DNA from 2 places in the Lysinibacillus sp. GJ-1 genome. Region 1 is predicted to be linked to the other one. Evidence: riboswitches for the same ligand, from Rfam matches in the RefSeq annotation. Region 1 holds a riboswitch; the other holds the start of a gene.
What was found. Region 1 has a riboswitch for cobalamin ahead of LO754_RS10600 (DUF4430 domain-containing protein). Riboswitches for the same ligand answer to the same signal wherever they lie in the genome.
Positions count from the first base shown of each region.

Region 2: another riboswitch for cobalamin. It lies ahead of LO754_RS13445 (ribonucleoside-diphosphate reductase subunit alpha); the one in region 1 lies ahead of LO754_RS10600 (DUF4430 domain-containing protein).

Region 1 is NZ_CP088912.1:2,222,090-2,231,049, forward strand. It holds gene LO754_RS10570 (TetR/AcrR family transcriptional regulator) at 1-237, opposite strand, end outside; gene LO754_RS10575 (hypothetical protein) at 330-482, opposite strand; gene LO754_RS10580 (LysR substrate-binding domain-containing protein) at 758-1,672, opposite strand; gene LO754_RS10585 (cupin domain-containing protein) at 1,956-2,504, shown strand; gene LO754_RS10590 (dihydrodipicolinate synthase family protein) at 2,674-3,471, shown strand; partial or broken gene LO754_RS10595 (S9 family peptidase) at 4,011-5,809, opposite strand; cobalamin riboswitch at 6,301-6,497, shown strand; gene LO754_RS10600 (DUF4430 domain-containing protein) at 6,668-7,399, shown strand; gene LO754_RS10605 (S-layer homology domain-containing protein) at 7,508-8,960, shown strand, end outside.
Region 2 is NZ_CP088912.1:2,721,388-2,730,347, forward strand. It holds gene LO754_RS13440 (ribonucleotide-diphosphate reductase subunit beta) at 1-198, opposite strand, end outside; gene LO754_RS13445 (ribonucleoside-diphosphate reductase subunit alpha) at 211-2,424, opposite strand; cobalamin riboswitch at 2,585-2,773, opposite strand; gene LO754_RS13450 (hypothetical protein) at 2,881-3,567, opposite strand; gene LO754_RS13455 (ECF transporter S component) at 3,564-4,058, opposite strand; gene LO754_RS13460 (bifunctional adenosylcobinamide kinase/adenosylcobinamide-phosphate guanylyltransferase) at 4,105-4,497, opposite strand; gene LO754_RS13465 (histidine phosphatase family protein) at 4,449-5,045, opposite strand; gene cobS (adenosylcobinamide-GDP ribazoletransferase) at 5,018-5,794, opposite strand; gene LO754_RS13475 (bifunctional adenosylcobinamide kinase/adenosylcobinamide-phosphate guanylyltransferase) at 6,011-6,586, opposite strand; gene LO754_RS13480 (histidine phosphatase family protein) at 6,600-7,208, opposite strand; gene LO754_RS13485 (aminotransferase class I/II-fold pyridoxal phosphate-dependent enzyme) at 7,214-8,299, opposite strand; gene cbiB (adenosylcobinamide-phosphate synthase CbiB) at 8,286-8,960, opposite strand, start outside.

The sequences.
Region 1 (8,960 bases):
GATACGATCTTCAACTAATAATTGGTTTTGAGATAGTAAGTCATCAATTGCAGCTTGATACATTGCAATCCAATAATCGACGACCCCATCCAACAATTCTTCCTTATTAGAAAAGTGATAATACACATTAGACTTTGAAACTTTGCTTACACGAACTAATTCATCCATGCTTGTATAAGCAAACCCTTTTTCTAAAAATAATGTTGCAGCTACTTCAATCACACGTTTTTGATTCATTAATTTTCCTTTTGTCATAATTAGTACTATATAGTACTAAAACAGATGTTGCAAGTATTTTTGTTAGTTTAATAAAAAATTGATAAAAAAAGCTATACTTTAATTGTATTTACTTTGCATAGTGGTTTTTTGTATAGAATTACAAAGAGATTGGGTGGATACACTAAGCGAACTTGGGCTTCACGATGAATGGACTCAATCGCCAGTAGCACTGTTTGCTGGATAACATCTAAAGCATCCTCCACATCCCTCTTTTATCCATTATCCTACCTCCAATTTTATTTCTGTCTTCTACTTTTAACCTAACCACTTCCGATCGTTAAGTGACAACCTTTATAATATCTATTTTGCTTTAAAATCATGTATAAACGATAAAAATGAACAATTCGGAACCCCCCTTGAGCATCAAGGGGGGTTTTGATTTCGGAACTTCCCCAAAAATGGACCTTAAGAGAATTCATTGTTGTTTTAGCGTGTTATCCATTGCAACACGACCTCGTTAGGTTCAACTAGGTAATCTTTAATCAGTATCTTTATTGGTTTTATAATTCAAATTAATTGTGGTAGCCTTTAGCTGTTCAATAAACATACGTGTAGCAGCACCCATATATTTATCTTTCCTATAGACGATTCCTACTTCTCGGGAAAGATTAGAATTTACAATTGGAATGACTGTTATTTTATTATTGCTAAGGCACTCTAAATAAGGTTTAGGCAATATAGTCACTCCTACTCCTTTTTCAACCATGTCAATTAACGATTCCATCGTTGTTATTTCAAAAGCGGGCTGAGGGAGAAATCCCAAGTCATTGCAAGATTTATTGATAAGTTGTCTTATAAAGTAGTTTTCAGGAAATAAAACGGACGCTGTTGTCCGCAAAACATCCAAATGGACCATTTCCTGTTCTTCTAATGGATGCCCATTGGGTACCGCAAGAGCCAGTTCCTCCTTGTACAAAGAAATCGATTCTAATTCTCTATCTTTCATAGGTAAAAAAACAATCCCTATATCCAATTTATTTTCTAACAAGCTTATCCTAATGTCTTCCGTGCGTAGTCCAAACACAGAAATTTTAATAGCAGGGTATAAACGATGAAAATTAAGTAATGTCGGTGGAATTAGGTAATTTTCAACTGTTAACAATGTTCCGATAGAAATATTTCCTCTTTGGAGTCCGTTTAATTCCTTTATAGCAGTTTGTGCTTGTTCTATTTCATGGAAAATATTCTGAGTATACTTCAGAAGTAGTCTTCCTGATTCTGTAAGTGCCGTCTTTTTACCAATTCGATCAAATAAAGGTGCTCCAATCTCATGCTCCAATAGGCGAATTTGTTGGCTTAAAGATGGTTGGGAAATTCCAATCTTTTCTGCAGCTCTTGTAAAGTGAAGTTCCTGGCATACTGAACGAAAATATTCAAGTTGTCTTAATTCCATTCTAGGGTCCCCCTCATAAATCAATTTATGGCAATATGTATTGTATCATAGTTTTAACCTATTATTACTATATAAATAATTGAATTGAACTATGGTTTGAGGTGCCCTAAACTGTAATTACAAGCCCAGTTTATAACAGTATTTAATAAAGTGGGTTTCCCTTTCCAACGCTGTATTGCTTTAAATTCACTTAGTCTTGAAAGGAGGTGCCTTTAAGATTTGATAGGGCGATGGAAGCACAGGAAGGTTAAAAAATTCTCAAAAAACCTAGGAGGTTATTAAAATGAGCGATCAAAGAACGGATATTATTAGTTACAAAGATTTTTTACAAAAAAGTACCAAGCCGACTGTTCGTCCTTGTATTTGGAAAGGAACAGATATAAAGGCACAATTAGATGATTCATTGTCTAGCGATTTTATGGGTGATGGCAGAGGCGCAGTTTCGCTGATAAATAAAGATACTGGTGATAAATACGGTGTGACCCCTACTATAAACGCAGTGGTCCAAGTATTGGCGCCAGGTGAACATAATAACCCACACAAACACAGTAATTTGGCTATCTTTATTGTATTTGAAGGAGAAGGCTATAGTATCATTAATGGCGAGAAAATTGAGTGGGAAAAAGGCGATGTATTTGTTTCTCCTGCTTGGCTTTCACACGAACATTGCAATACGTCTGATCATGAAAATGCTGTTCTTTATACTATCCAGGATGTACCTACTGTTTCCGGTATGGGGACATGGTTTTTGGAAGAACCTGTTGGGTCAGGAGCAAAACATGTTGTTAAAGAAAATATCACGAATAAGAATGATATTTTACCAGAAAAGTAAAATAACAAGCTCCTGCCAGCAATGAATTTACTCATACCTCTGACAATAAGTTTGTACGGATTCGTGAACACACGTGGAGAGATAGTTCATCCTCTTATCCGTACAAAGTGGTGGTATTACGTTGGTTCTATATTAATATTATTGGGTAAATAATTGGAGGATATAATTGATGAAAAATCTAAATGTTGCTATTCCAACCCCCTTTCATGATGATGAAAGCTTATATTTAGAAGGTTTCAACCCCATTGTTGAACATTTAAAGAATAACGGAATTGAGTCACTACTTGTATCTGGTTCTACCGGTGAGCAAAATTCAATGAGCATTGATGAACGATTGCAAATCATTGATTACTTTAATAAGCAAAACTTTCAAAATATTGAACTAATGTTTGGTGTTTCAGGTGCGAGAACGAGAGATGCGATAAAACTAATTCAAGCACTTGAGAAATCTGTTTTTGATGCCATTCTTGTCCAGTTTCCACTTTATATTCAACCATCACAAAAACAAGCCATTGCTTATGTTAATGAATTGCTAACACATACTACTAAAAAAGTTGTGCTATATAATAATCCTGCCCGAACTGGATTTAACCTAAGTGTTGAATCCCTGAATGAACTTGTTTCTCAACAACACCCGAACCTTATCGGCCTTAAAGAAGAGTACAATGTGAAGCGTCATAAAAATACACAGTTACCCGATGATTTCATTATGTTTGCTGGAGGAGATGTTGACCTCATAGAAAAAATACTCGGTGGCTGCAATGGACTTTCCAGTATGGTAGGCAATGTTTACCCTAAAGAAATCAAGCAAATTTTAAATGACCTACTAATGAAAAAACCAGTTGACGTTCATAAAATAAATCAACTAATTGACGAAGTGACACATTATCAAGCCATTATTAACATAAAAGAACATTACAATTCCCTTGGTATAAAAGTAGGTCCTTGTCGATCACCCATTAATTAGTAACTAATTTCCACCTACTATACACAGTTGACTCAAACAAACGACTTTTTTGAAATAGCCGCATTTTTCAACATGAGAATGCGGCTTCATGCTGTTCAAAACAGAAATGGACTGCGAATGCTTAGTAGTCAATGCACCCCCTGAAGCTGGTCAGGGGGTTTCAATACGAAAATCTAATTATGCCTCGCTCTGTACTCGTTTGTTTAACGTAAAAAAAGCAGTCGCAGCAACTAGGTGTTTCGCTTTGTAACTCCAGGAGCAATTCATATATTCCCTCGCTAGTATTATATTATGTAAACTAAAATGATTTGCCGAGAATGAGGATTTAAATTCGTGCACTAGCACATATAATGTTCTCTTTGCCCTTATAAACGGACGATAAATGGAAAAAGACTAGGGTCTACTGATGTAGAATCTAGTCTTTTTCACTTCAACTAATATTTCCATCAACTTACGCCCTCATTACTTAAAGAAAGAATTGTTAATACTCTTTAGGTTTTTTCCCAGTTGGGCTTATTTTTCTTTTATCATACGTATCATTATGCTTTCACTTTAGATTCAACGAACTGATTCAAAAATGACAGGATTTTTTGATAAACAGCAATTTCATTTTCTTTTTAGAAAAGCCATGTCCTTCGTCTTCAAGAAGCATATACTCGACCTCACGACCTTTATCTTTTAAAGCCTGCACGATTTGATCAGATTCCTCTTTTACAACACGCGGGTCATTGGCTCCTTGGATAACTAGCATTGGTTTCACCATGTTTTCTAAATAAGTAATTGGTGAGTATTCAATGAGTTTTTGCTTGTCTTTTTCCGGGTTTCCCACCCACTGATCCATAATGGGCTTCCAGTCTTCAGGAACTGAGTTGATAAATGAGAACAAATCAGATGACCCAAATATATCCACGACGGCTTTGAAATAATCAGCGTGTCTACCGTGGAGCAATAAGGCCATGTATCCTCCGTAACTTCCGCCCATCAATAAAATATTGCCTTTTTTCGCGTAATCATTTTCAATGAGCCAGTCGAGACCAGCTACATTATCAAGTCTTGGACCGTGTCCCCAATCTCCCTCTACCATTTTTGTGAAAGCTAATCCATAGCCTGTTGATCCACGGAAATTTGGCGCAAAAATGCTATACCCATTATTTAAAAAGAATTGGAAGGAAGCTCTAAAAAATTTTCGCTCTGCGGCTTGGGGACCACCATGCGGCCAAAAAATGATTTCACCATTATCATTTTCTTTGTTAGCTTTGAAAAATAAGGACTCTATTTCAAGTCCATCAAAGGAAGAATACGTAATCACATCTGGCTCCACTAATTCACTTTGATCTACGCCTGGAACTGTGTATTCCGTTAAAGATGTCCATCCATTTTCCTTAAAATAATAGATATTATGTGGCTTCGTCGCACTTCTTCCTAATAAATACAAATTACCGGATTTTGTGACGATAAGTTTTTCAATAATACTGCATGGTGAATCGAGTTCTTCCCAATTATTCAATAACAAATCATGCTTATACAAATGATCTTCTACACCTTTTTCACTGATGACATACAGACACTGCTTTTCTTTGTTATATTTCAACGTAGTAAAGCTTTCATTCTCTAAATCTTTCAATTTTACAAACTCATTTGTCTCTAAATTATAGGAAGCCAAATACGTAAAATCAGCATTGTAATTTGTTAATAAATAGATGAGGTTATCGGATACAAACACTGCGTCACCGACCGTATGTTGCTGATCTGTTGGCGGAGTCAGGAGAATATGCTCCTCTCCTCGTTTAGCGTATAGTAGTGTATTCGTATTAGCAAAATGTTTATAGTAGAGGGCTACCTCTTCATTCGGGCTAAAATCGAGTAAAAAAGTGGGCGCATCTTTTCCCACAAGAACTGTTTTTTCCTCACCTGTCACCAAGTCATAGACATATGCATTTAAATATGTTGGATTTTCTTTCGAAGATGTATAATAAAGCTTGTTCCCATTTTCAGATAAAATGGGCACAGAATTGCGAGTTCCTTCTTCATAAATAATTTTTTTCATTGTTCCACCTTGAAGTGGAATTCCATAAAATTGCGTATTTTCGTCCCCATTCCTGTCAAAACCAGCAATGATAAACCGTCCTTGTTTGTCATAGATAAGCCCTTGGCAGCTTTGGTCAATGAAAGTAAGCTGTGTCGGGAACGTATTTGGTAAATTCATCGCCCATAAATTATACTTGCCACTTAAATTTGTACTGAAAACTAGCTGTTTTTCATCTGGACTCACCGCAAAATCACCAATCGAAAATGTTCGTAAAAACTGTTCTACATCTGGTTTAGAAAAAGATATCAAATTCAACACTCCTTACTTATTTTAAATTGCGTGAAAAGTCTATCTATTTATAAAATATCATTATTACACTTCAATGTATAATAAATATGATAAGAAAATGTACTATATGCTATGATTTTACCTTCTGTTTATCATAAAAAAATAAAGAAACTTCCTGATTGATAAATTTCATAGGATTATCTTTAAAGATAACTGCTTCTCCTCAAAAAGCTTCATATTCCCTGAGTAGTAAAGCTTATCTCCCTTCTCTTCCCTACAATATTTTAGAAATCTGTCCCTAGTTTTACTCAATATTGCGATCTACTACATAACTTGTAATAGCTTTAACAATCGGAAGAGTGGGATATCTATCGGTTTCTTCTTGCGATTATAACTTATATACATAAACAAAAATAATGGAGGTAACTCCATTATTCGATAAGGAATATCTATCCTTTTTATTTAACTATTTGGAAAATGAGGAAAATATGTTAAAATAAACATCAAGTGAATAGCAATTGCAGAATAAAGGTGCTCTTTTAAGAGCTTAATAGGGAATTCGGTGCAAAGCCGAAGCTGTTTCCGCAACTGTAAGTGTAGATGACTACAGAAAATACCACTGTCAAACGGGGAAAAATGCCCCCAGTAGATGGGAAGGTTCTGAATAGGATACACGAGCCAGGAGACCTGCCTTTATTCCATCGTATTAACTCTCTTCGGAAGCTAGGAGAACTTACGGCAAATAGATGGACAGGCATATTATTTTATTATGCTCCTTTTCTGTTTACCTTGGATGCTTCCCTTTTTTAAGAGAAGCATCTTTTTTATTGGAGTTAATCGCAAAAACTTTCACTACAATAAAATTAGGAGGTTTTCAAAATGGTTACTTTTAAAAAATGGTGGCATATAGCGTTCGCTTTTCTTTTAGCTGTTTCGCTATTATCACCGACAGCAAGTGCAACAACAGTATTACAACCTACAAAACAAGAGGCACAAATTGCAACATTCGATGTCCAATTAGCTGTTGACGGTTTATATGGCTCCATCCTACCAGCAGCAACAGAGATTGTCTCAACTGGAACTACGGCATTATCACTAATGGAAAATACATTAACAGCAAACGGTATTCCATATATAGTTACTATTCATCCTATCTATGGTCCTTATCTTGAATCTGTTGATGGGCGAGCTAGTGGCAGCTTAAATGGTTGGGATGGTTGGGTATACACTGTAAATGGTATTAGCCCAACTGTTGGTTTAGATGCTTATAAATTAGAGCCTGATGATAAAGTTCATATTTATTATACGACATGGGCTAAGCTGGGCACTGCTAGCACAGTGGATGTAGGACAAATAAATCCAAAGGTTACTGTGGATTTAACGGGTGACCTATTTCTAACAAATGCCTCTAATATTGCTAATTGGACAATTAACACAGGTACTACAGCGTTAACAGCTCAATCAATTACTGTCAACACAGATCAACAAGCAGTTATCACATTTTCTGGTCAAGCTGCAGAAGGTGGTATCTCGATTACAGCCTCTGCAAATGCACTACTTGGTGGTTCAACAAGTGAACCATTAACTATTGACGTCACACCCAATAACTAAGTAATTAAGTACTGAAAAAGTGAATCCATTTTAAAGAAATGCACTTTTTCAGTACTATTGTTTTTTTAGATATAACTAGCAACATCTCTAAAGGAAGTGAGTTTTCAAATGGATATTTTTAAAAAGCAAATACATTTAGTCATTATCTTTATTTTAATATTTTCGCTATTATCCCCTGCTGCCACTGGCAAAGCACAGCAACTTGAAGGAGAAACGTACGAGCAAAACACTTCAGACATAAATAACACAGAATTAGACAATCCAAATGAACAATTAACTATTACGCCATTAATAGAGAATGCGCCGAATACAATTAGTGATATTCAATTAAATACCACAGGACCTTTATTTTTAACAATTGGAGAAACATCGCAACTTGCTGTAGCTAGCTCAACAACAGAAGATAGTACCCTAATTGAATGGTCATCGAGTGCTCCTACAATTACAACAGTTGACAATCAAGGATTAGTTACAGCGATTTCAATTGGGGATGCTCAGATTAACGCAAAAGTTGGTGAAGTATCTAAGGCAATTGATGTATATGTTATTACACCTGAAGAACAAAACTTTATAAATTTGGTAAATAGCCTTCCAGAAATTATAGTTACTGATGAGGTAACAGAACTACAATTAACAGCAGCTCGCAAAACATATAGTGCATTAACACTAGATCAAAAGAAAAAAGCATTAATAAGTAATTACAATAACAAACTTGGTGAAAAAGAAAGCCAACTGGTAGAAGCCTTCATTAATTCTATTCCTTCATTTGATACATTAGATGAAGCAATTGCTCAACAATTAATAAATGCTCGTACGAAATGGAACACTTTACTACTAAATGAAAAAAAGAAACTAGTGCAAATAGAGGCTATCTTAATAGAGAAGGAACTGAAATACGTCGGACTTTTAATTTCTACTATTTCGTCATTAGAAATAAGCAATGAAGAGTTAGGTTCACTATTCAATACTACTCGTAAAATATACAAAGGAATACCAGCACAGCAAAAAGTAAATGTAACAAATTACCAAAATCTTGTAGATAAAGAAATTGAATATGTTTTATATTTAATTGACTCTCTTCCTGAAACAATTCAGATTGCTGATGAGGCAACAAAAAAACAATTAGAAGAAGCTCGGACAACATACAATGCCTTAGATAAAAATCAAAAAACTAAAATAAATAATTATCAAGAGCTTGTAGATAAAGAAAACATTTTCACAACAGCCCCTCGGATTCAAGAAGTGATATTTAAAATTAACGTGCTCCCCCCTATAGATTCGATTACATGGGCGGATCATTTGAAAGTTAATGCAACACAACAAGCCTATGATAATTTGTCAGCTCAAGAAAAACAATCTGTATCAAATTATAATAAGCTAGAGGCTTTACAAAAGCGATTAGTAGAATTGAAGCCAACAACGATTAAAGCCTACAACTCTGTTGGTCAATATTTAGTATCAAGCTCACCGCAGCCTGTCTATCAATCAGAGTGGACTATTTTAACACTTGCACGTGGTGGGTATGTCAATTTATCAAATAGTTATTATAGTAAATATTATA
Region 2 (8,960 bases), 500 kb from region 1:
AAATTGTTTGACATCATTGCTCATATTAATCTCAAAAGGTGTCCAAAAGTTCCCAAGCATTTTTTTATATTTTGGGTACGCCCAACTAAAACGCACATCATCCCAGTTTAAAATATTAGAAGAGCGCCCGTTCACAATGGCTGTCGAACGGTTTGGCGCCTCCTTATCCATCATTTTTCGTTTCGTAATTGTTGTCATTTTCTATTCCTCCTAGCTTGCACAAGACTCACATTCTAGCAATTCAACAGATGTTGAGCGCACATAATAAGTCGTTTTTACGCCACTTGCCCAAGCATTAAGATGTAAAGCGAGTAAGTCTTTTGCCTGAATCGTATTTTGCACATATAAATTAAGCGAAATGCCTTGGTCAATATGACGGGCACGTGCCGCATTTTGTTTAATCGTCCAGTTTTGATCGATAAAGTAAGCAGACTTATAATACCAAGTCGTTACGGGTGATAAGTCCGGTACTGTAACAGGAATTTTGTAATCCTTTTTCTCCTCGGAGTAACTCTTTTGGAAAATCGGATCAATTGTTGCCGTACTGCCTGCCAAAATAGACGTCGATGAATTTGGTGCTACGGCCATTACATACCCATTGCGCAGTCCATATTTTGCGACATCTGCACGCAAAGCTTGCCACTTGTCACTGTTGTAGCTACGCTTTTCAAAATAAACACCCGTTTGCCAGTCAGAGCCCTCAAATAATGGGTAAGCACCTTTTTCGCGCGCAAGTGCACTCGATGCACGAATCGTTAAATACGCAATATGCTCGTATAATTTATCAGCATAGTCAACTGCCTCATCCGACTCCCATTGAATTTCCTTCAAGGCAAGTAAATGATGCCAACCAAATGTCCCTAGCCCAATTCCACGATAACGAGCATTAGTACGCTCGGCTTGTTTCACAGGAATAGTATTTAAGGCAATCACATTATCTAACATGCGCACTTGAATCGGTATTAAACGCTCTAACACACCAGCCGGAACAGCCTTTCCTAAATTGACAGAAGATAAATTACATACAACAAAATCTCCTGGCTTACGACGTGTCACAATCACATCATCTTCTAACGTAATGGATTCGAATTGCGTCGGCGACATGTTTTGGAAAATTTCAGTACATAAATTTGAACTATAAATCATCCCTTCATGCTTATTTGGATTCATGCGATTTACTTCATCGCGGTAAAACATAAATGGTACACCTGTTTCCAACTGTGAACGCATAATACGCTTCATAATATCGATTGCCGGCACCACTTCTCGACTTAATAGTGGATTGGCAATGCACGACGCATATTTATCTCGGAAAGAGCCTTGTCCTTTTTGCTCATCATAACAATCTTCAAGTGAGAAGCCCATTACCTCACGTACTTCATGTGGGTCAAATAAATACCACTCTCCACGCGCTTCGACCGCTTCCATAAAAATATCCGGTAAACATAAACCAGTGAAAATATCATGTGCGCGTAATCGTTCGTCTCCATTATTTAAACGTAAATCTAAAAACGTAAAGACATCTTTATGCCACACATCTAAATATACGGCGATTGCGCCTTGGCGTTGACCAAGCTGATCCACTGACACCGCTGTATTATTAAGCTGTTTGATCCATGGCAGTACCCCACTAGATGCGCCTTTAAACCCTTTGATAGAGGAGCCACGACTACGGATTTTCCCCATGTAAACGCCTATACCGCCCCCGTATTTCGATAATGTTGCAACATCGGTGTTCGTATCATAAATACTTTGTAAACTATCATCTACCGTATCAATAAAGCAGCTTGAAAGCTGACCATGCGTTTTTCCGGCATTCGACAATGTCGGTGTTGCAACCGTCATATATAAATTACTCATCGCCCAATACGATTCTCGTACTTTTTCTAAGCGGTTTTCCGTTTCATCTTGCATCAATGTCATTGCAATGACCATCCAACGCTCTTGCGGTAATTCTACAGGTGTTTTTGTATAATCACGCACAACATAGCGGTCCATTAACGTTTTTAAACCGATATACGTAAACAGCTCATCACGACTCTGTTCAAGATAAGACGCAAGCTCGACTAGCTCTAGTTCACTATACTTCGTCGTTAAACAATCGTGATAAAGCCCTGCCTCGGTATAGCGAGCAAGTTGCTCTGGAAATACCTTATAGACATCTTCCACCCCAACACCACGACGGGTAGCAAATTGATCATACAATTTTTCTAAGTAAATTTGGGCAGCAACAAATGTCCAATATGGCTCTTCCTCATCAATAAGACTAAGTGTTTGTAAAATCATCGCATCCGCCCAAGCTTCAAATGTTGCATTGTCATTTTTTCGTAGCCATCTATCCGATAATCTTACAAAGCTTTCAAGCTCCTCCTCTGTGTAACTTTTCTTTAACTTAGCCATCTGCTGTTCGATTTGAATTGTCATATTCCCATTCTCTCCCTTTCTATCAGCGCACACAAAAAAGCGATTACACACCCTGTTTCGGTTGCGTAATCGCTGTAAAATCGGAAATGGAAATGAAGGACATGTACACATCGAAGTGGACAAATCTCTCGCCTCCACTTCTCAATCCCCGAAGATGTGTTGCTGTCTTGAACAACTCGGCAGGTCTCCTGGCTCATGCTTCCTTCAAATAATTGCCTTCCCGTTCTTTCACAGTGGCATCCTAATTATTTGTCAGCACTTACAGTTGCGGGGACAGCTTCGGCTTTAGATATCTCTATTTCCGAATTCCCTTTTAAACCATACTGGTACCGCTTGTCCAATATACTATATATAGTGTTTTAACTCCTAAACAAATCTAACATATTGTGTTTAACGTTTCAATAGGCGTTTTGCCCCTTGTATTCTCGAAAACGCTACTTTTGCTCGAAGCAAGCCCTATTCCAATGCAGTTTTACGCAGTTTCTCAAAATTTCTAGTAAAAATTTTTTGTGCCAGTTGCTCTTTTTTTGGATTAATTCCTAGTAAAATTACCGCACATGGCCCTGCTGTTTTTCCTACATCCAGCGAACTTTTAATTTGTTGCTGACCAAAAAGTCTTAAAAATTCTGCTTGTAAGCCTTGAGAACCTACCGGCCAAACTTGTTGCACAATTTCCTCGCGCCAAGCTTGGTAAATGGGCTGTAGTTGGGCCACATCTTCAGGCTGCGCAAGCACTTCATTGCCAACGAGTGGCAGTCCATACGTATACCAAATCAGGTTGTCACGAGCAAATGACGACCTTGTTTGCATTTCACCTAACATTGTTACAGATAATCCCGATTGCACAGTCGGCATATTGGATTCTGAACTGCCATTTACAGGTGGACATGGTAGACCTGCTTCTTCAAAGACTTGCGCAAGTCCTACGACATAACGAGACCACGCCTCATCGCCTGAAAAGTTGGCAAGAATAATATGACTGGGTAGGGCATCGGCTGCAAGCTGTTCTAGAAAAGTGACGCGCCCAGTTAAATAAGCAGTTAATGTATCCGGAGCCGATACGACATCTTGAGGTTTTTCTCCGATGGCTGCAGCATTATCTGTTGTAACAATCAGATTCCCTATTTTTACTGCATTTCTCAATTTGCTCGCCCTGCCTTACGAACAAACACTTTCGAGAGTATTGGCATCACGACAGCTACAATCAATAAATTGATGACAGTTGCCATGAAAATACTCGCTAATGAGCCCCAGAAAAACGCTGGACTAATGATGAAATAAAATGGGAGTGGTGCGATCACACCGTTTAATATAAGCGCTACCGGCCATTTCCAAAAATGCATACCTTTTTTGTGCATCACACCGAATAGCCATACAACAATAAACATTTCGACCGCAATAATAAGATGCAAAGGTCCAAGTAGAAAACCAGATGTCAATGCTGTAATCAAATGACCTATTAACCCTGCTACTCCTGCCAATACAGGCGATAAAAAGGCAACGCTTAAAAATGCTGGCGCTGAGTCGAGTGCCGCCGATGATACAAAAGACGGAATTTTAATAACTGCCCCAACTGCACAAATCGCCGCAACCATGGCTGTTAATGTCAAACTCATTAATTTTTGTCGATTCATTCCATTTCCTCTTTTCTACAAGTATTCTACTGAAGCCTAAACTCGTTTATTTAATACGTTCTGCAATGCCATACCAAATGCGATTTACTTGTTGTGCTTCTGCAAATAACGCCTGATACAAGCGACCACACGTGTCACGCAATAGTCTTGCTTGCTTTTCCATCGGTACAACACCACGTCCCATATCGGTTACAATCATATACACTACACAGTTTTTTTCAAGGCTTTTAAGTGTTGTCAAAATGTGATGGATAATGGCTTCATCTTCCTCCAAATTGCGTTTTACGAGCCATTGTTCTAAATTTTTAATAATGAGTGCATCACAATCAGGTGCAACATCTGGTAGTTCGCCATCAATTATCGTATAGTGATCATCTTTTAGTAATCGCTCTACATAAGCGGTTTTTCCGTTATAGGCTCCTCCGATAAAGACATGCATCTAGCTCCCTCCTTCCAAGCTGCTCGGGAAAACGTTAGCGTAAATAGGCGATTATGGGGTGCTTGATATGACCAAAAAGCCTCTTGTTGTGGAGCAAATGCAACAAGTAACGCTCGCACCACCCCACCATGAACAACGAGATAATAGTCATCCTCATCTTTTGGTAACGCTAAAAAACCTGCGACTACTCGCTCACAAAACTGATCAAATCTTTCACCGTTTGGTGGGGCATTTTTCATTGGGTCATCTAACCATCTACGGTACCGAGAATCTGTCTTTAATTGGTCATATGTTTTGCCTTCAAAATCACCAAAATTCGTCTCTCGAAATCTCGCATCGGCTATATAGCTAGCTTGTGGAAAATAACATTTCGCGGTTTCTTGACAACGACGTAAATCACTGCCATATACTTTTCTGACAGAATCATTGACTATTGGAAGCGCCGACGCCTGTGCTAAGGAAGAATCTGTCCAGCCAATATAACGCTTTTCCACATTTTCTTTTGTTGGTGCATGTCTCATTAAACGAACAGTAACAATGTCACCCATAGCACAACCTCCATTCCTTCGATTGAAGCACCTAGCAAGTCCCCAGAAACTCCGCCAAAATTACGCACTGTAAACTGCCGAAACAATACAAATGCAATGACTAAAACGACCATTAACAGCAATGGCACTATAGAAAAGCTTGAAACTACGAACACACCACAATAGGCAAGTAAAAGCGTAAGTAACATCAAACTTGTCAGTAAGCGATGATGTATATGTGTTTTAAAAAAATAAGCAAGTCCTTTTTCCTTCGAACATTGTAACGATAGAAAATAGAAACTCATTCCTACACGTGTCAATAAAGGGATAAAGACAAGCATCCATAATGAAAGTTTATTCTGTACAAAAAGTTCATGTAGCACAACGAATTTTCCCAACACTAGAAATAACACAGATAGTACACCAAATGCCCCAACTCGCGGATCATCTAATATTTCAAGTCGCTTATCTCGATCGCGATAAGAAAAATAAGCATCCCCCATATCGATAAAACCGTCTAGATGCAAGCCTCCTGTAAATAATGCAAATAAACCGATAATCATAAAAGTTAAGAGGACTTCACTGCTGGCTGTCCATTGTGTTAAACAGTAGATTATCGCTGCAACAACAGCTCCCATCAGCGCCCCTATCCAAGGTAAAAATGCAAACATTCCGGTAATTGTCCGTTTAGTTAACGGAATTTCTTTATGTACAGGCAAAACTGTAAAAAATTGAAATGCCAGCAATACACTGTGCCATATAGTTTTCATCGCCTTGCCTTCTTTCTTTCGTGTTATCTCAACCAATTTTAGTGAAGAATATAAAAAAATCTAGTAGATCAATTGCCAATAAGACATAAAAAGCAAACGTTTACAGGAGCAATCAAAATCATTTTCCATGCTACCGTGCCATCTAGATTTTCCCGTTTACTTGTGGAGTTACATCTTTTTTGTGTCAGTCACTAACTAAGCTTAGAAGTTGGTTCCTTATTTCCATTTCTTGACGATACCATAATTTATTTCATAGGCGTCATGTGAAATAGATACAAACCATTGATGGAGATTGCCGAGCAATTGGCGGTACAATTCCACCTCCTGATTTTCATACGGCGGTTCATCAAAAAGTTCATTAGAAACGACAAAAAGCGTCACCTTTTTGTCAAGTAACGTCAATACTGCACTTTTCATAAACCATATTTTTTCCTCTAGACACCCTGGCTTTTCTACACATGGCGTTCCACGATCAAACCCTTCATAAAAGGCATTTGTCAGCCATGTCGTCACACAGTCCCAAAGTACAATATCCCCTTCAACCAACGTATTAAAGGCATCCTGTATTTGATAAGGTGCTTCAATTGTATGCCACGCAATCGCTTGTTTTAAACGATCTGCTTGGTGTCGCACTATGCGTTTTTCCATTTCAACATCCATGGCAACACCAGAAGCAATATATATCAATCGTTTGTTTATTAAATCTTTATTTTGATAGTGCAAAACAGCTTCTTGTTCGGCAAAGTGAGATTTACCGCTGCGAACCCCACCCGAAATAAAAATTAGCGGCACTGTTTTCACCTCTCTATTGTAAATGTTGTGTGCTACCAATAACCTTGACGTGCCAGCTTTCTTCTGTACGCTCTACGATAGTCACGCTTGTCCCCTCTATGTGTGGGGCTATCCATAACTGGTCAATGCCCCGCTCTAATATGGCATTAATCATGCATTTAATCGTTACTCCATGTGACACAATTAAAATATGTTCATGTGGATAGCGTTTGGCAATATTTTTTAACGTATACATCGCTCGTTCTGTTACTTCGCCAAAGCTTTCGGTGTGAGTGGCGACAAATTGTGCTGGAAAATGGGTATACAGCTCGTAGTCAAAACGATTGCTGACCATAATATCCTCCACAGTTTTTCCTTGCCAGTTTCCTAAAAAAATTTCACGTAGATCATCCTCATAGTGAATTGCTAGCTTGCGACCTACTGTTAAATAGTGTAATGTTTGTTTTGCACGACCACTTGTGCTACTATACGCTGCAGTAAAGGGAATGTTTTTCAATTGTTCACCAAGTTTTTGGGCATGTAAAATGCCGTTTTCAGACAATGGAGAATCTAACCACCCTTGCAATCGATGTTCTTTATTCCAAACTGTTTCCCCATGTCGAACTAGATAAAAAGTTGTCACTTTTCTCACCCCTTATTTGCTTTAAACCACGTTTGTAAACAGTTATGTAAATAGGTCATCGCTGTTACATCTTTAATACCGATGCGGAACCATTCACCATTTAACCCCATAAAGTTTTTTGTATGGCGCAGGACAATTCCTTGTCCTAAACAAAAGCTGAAAAATGTATCTGGATGCTGGTTGCTCGGCAATGAAAAGCATACATAGTTTGTCACACTATTTGTTACGCGACATCCGTGTTCGTGCAAAAAACGTTGGAGCCACGCTCTTTGATTTGTGGCATAGTCGATTGCCTGTTGACAATAATCATGCTCATCCAAACAGCCCGCACCGATAACAAGCGCAAATGCGTTGAGATTCCAATGTGACAACATTGCTTTTAGCTCTGAAACAATAATTTTGCTTGCAACTAAATAGCCGAGTCTTAATCCAGGAATGGCATACATTTTTGTCATCGATCGCACAACAATTACATGTGGATGATGCGTAACATCGCCAATTAACGAATGATCTTCACTGACCCAATCAATAAATGCCTCATCCAATACGAGTTCACAGTCTACGTCCGCTCCATAAGCTATTAAGCGGAGTAGTTCTTCTTTTTTTGGTAAGACACCTGTTGGATTATTTGGTGTACAGATATATACTGCATCTGCATGTACCATTTCTTGATAAAGACGTGCCATTGGTAATGTATAGTTTATAAAATCATCCACAACAATTGGCACAACATTCGCCCCGGCAGCCTTTAGCGTCCGTTCGTACTCCGAAAATGTCGGATGAATGACAATAACACGTTTATTTACATAGCGTCTGGCTAATACACTAAATAACTCTGACGCCCCATTCCCTAGGACGATTGCCTGTTTTTCAATGCCATGAAAATGGGCCACCTTTGTTAAAAAAGGTTCACCATCTGGATCTGGGTAACGCTGGATTAATGGATAAAATGTGCGCCAGCGTGCCTCAACAAAAGAAGGAGGACCTGCTGCATTGACATTCTCACTAAAATCAAATACTTCTGTCGGCATTTTCAGCCCGAGCTGCTGATAGACATTTTGCGGATTTGCTCCATGATTAGGTAATTGCAAAAATTAACACCTCCATTGCTAACATAACAAGCGTAAAGAGCAGTGTAGCAATTCGCATATGAGTCACAGATGTGGCAATGTGCTCTTTCGTTAACGGTACAAGTTTTTCACCCATCGTCGCTCTATACGATGCAACACCTTGATATGTATTTTTCCCGCCGAGTTGTACGCCTAACTGTACAGCAGTTGCTGCTTCCAAATAACCGCTATTCGGACTAGGATGTTTTTTAGCATCCTGTACCCAGCGTTTTAAGCGTTTGCCAAGCGAAACAGTTGTTTCATTTTTAGTACCAAGTACCATCAACAACCCTGTTAAACGACTAGGAATAAAATTTAGGACATCATCAAGTCTTGCGGCAAACATACCAAAATCTTTGTATTTTTCATTTTTATAGCCAATCATTGAATCTAACGTGTTTACTGCCTTGTATCCCCATAAACCAATTGCCCCAAATAAAAATGCATAAAAGAGTGGCGCGGTTACACCATCACTTGTATTTTCAGATACTGTTTCTACTACACCCCGAACAATTTCATCCTCGTCAAGCTGATCGGTATCTCGCCCAACAATCCACGATAATTTCACACGTGCTTCTGCAAAATCTCCTTGGACAAGAGGCTCATAGACAGCTATTGCTGCTTCTTTTAAACTACGCTGTGC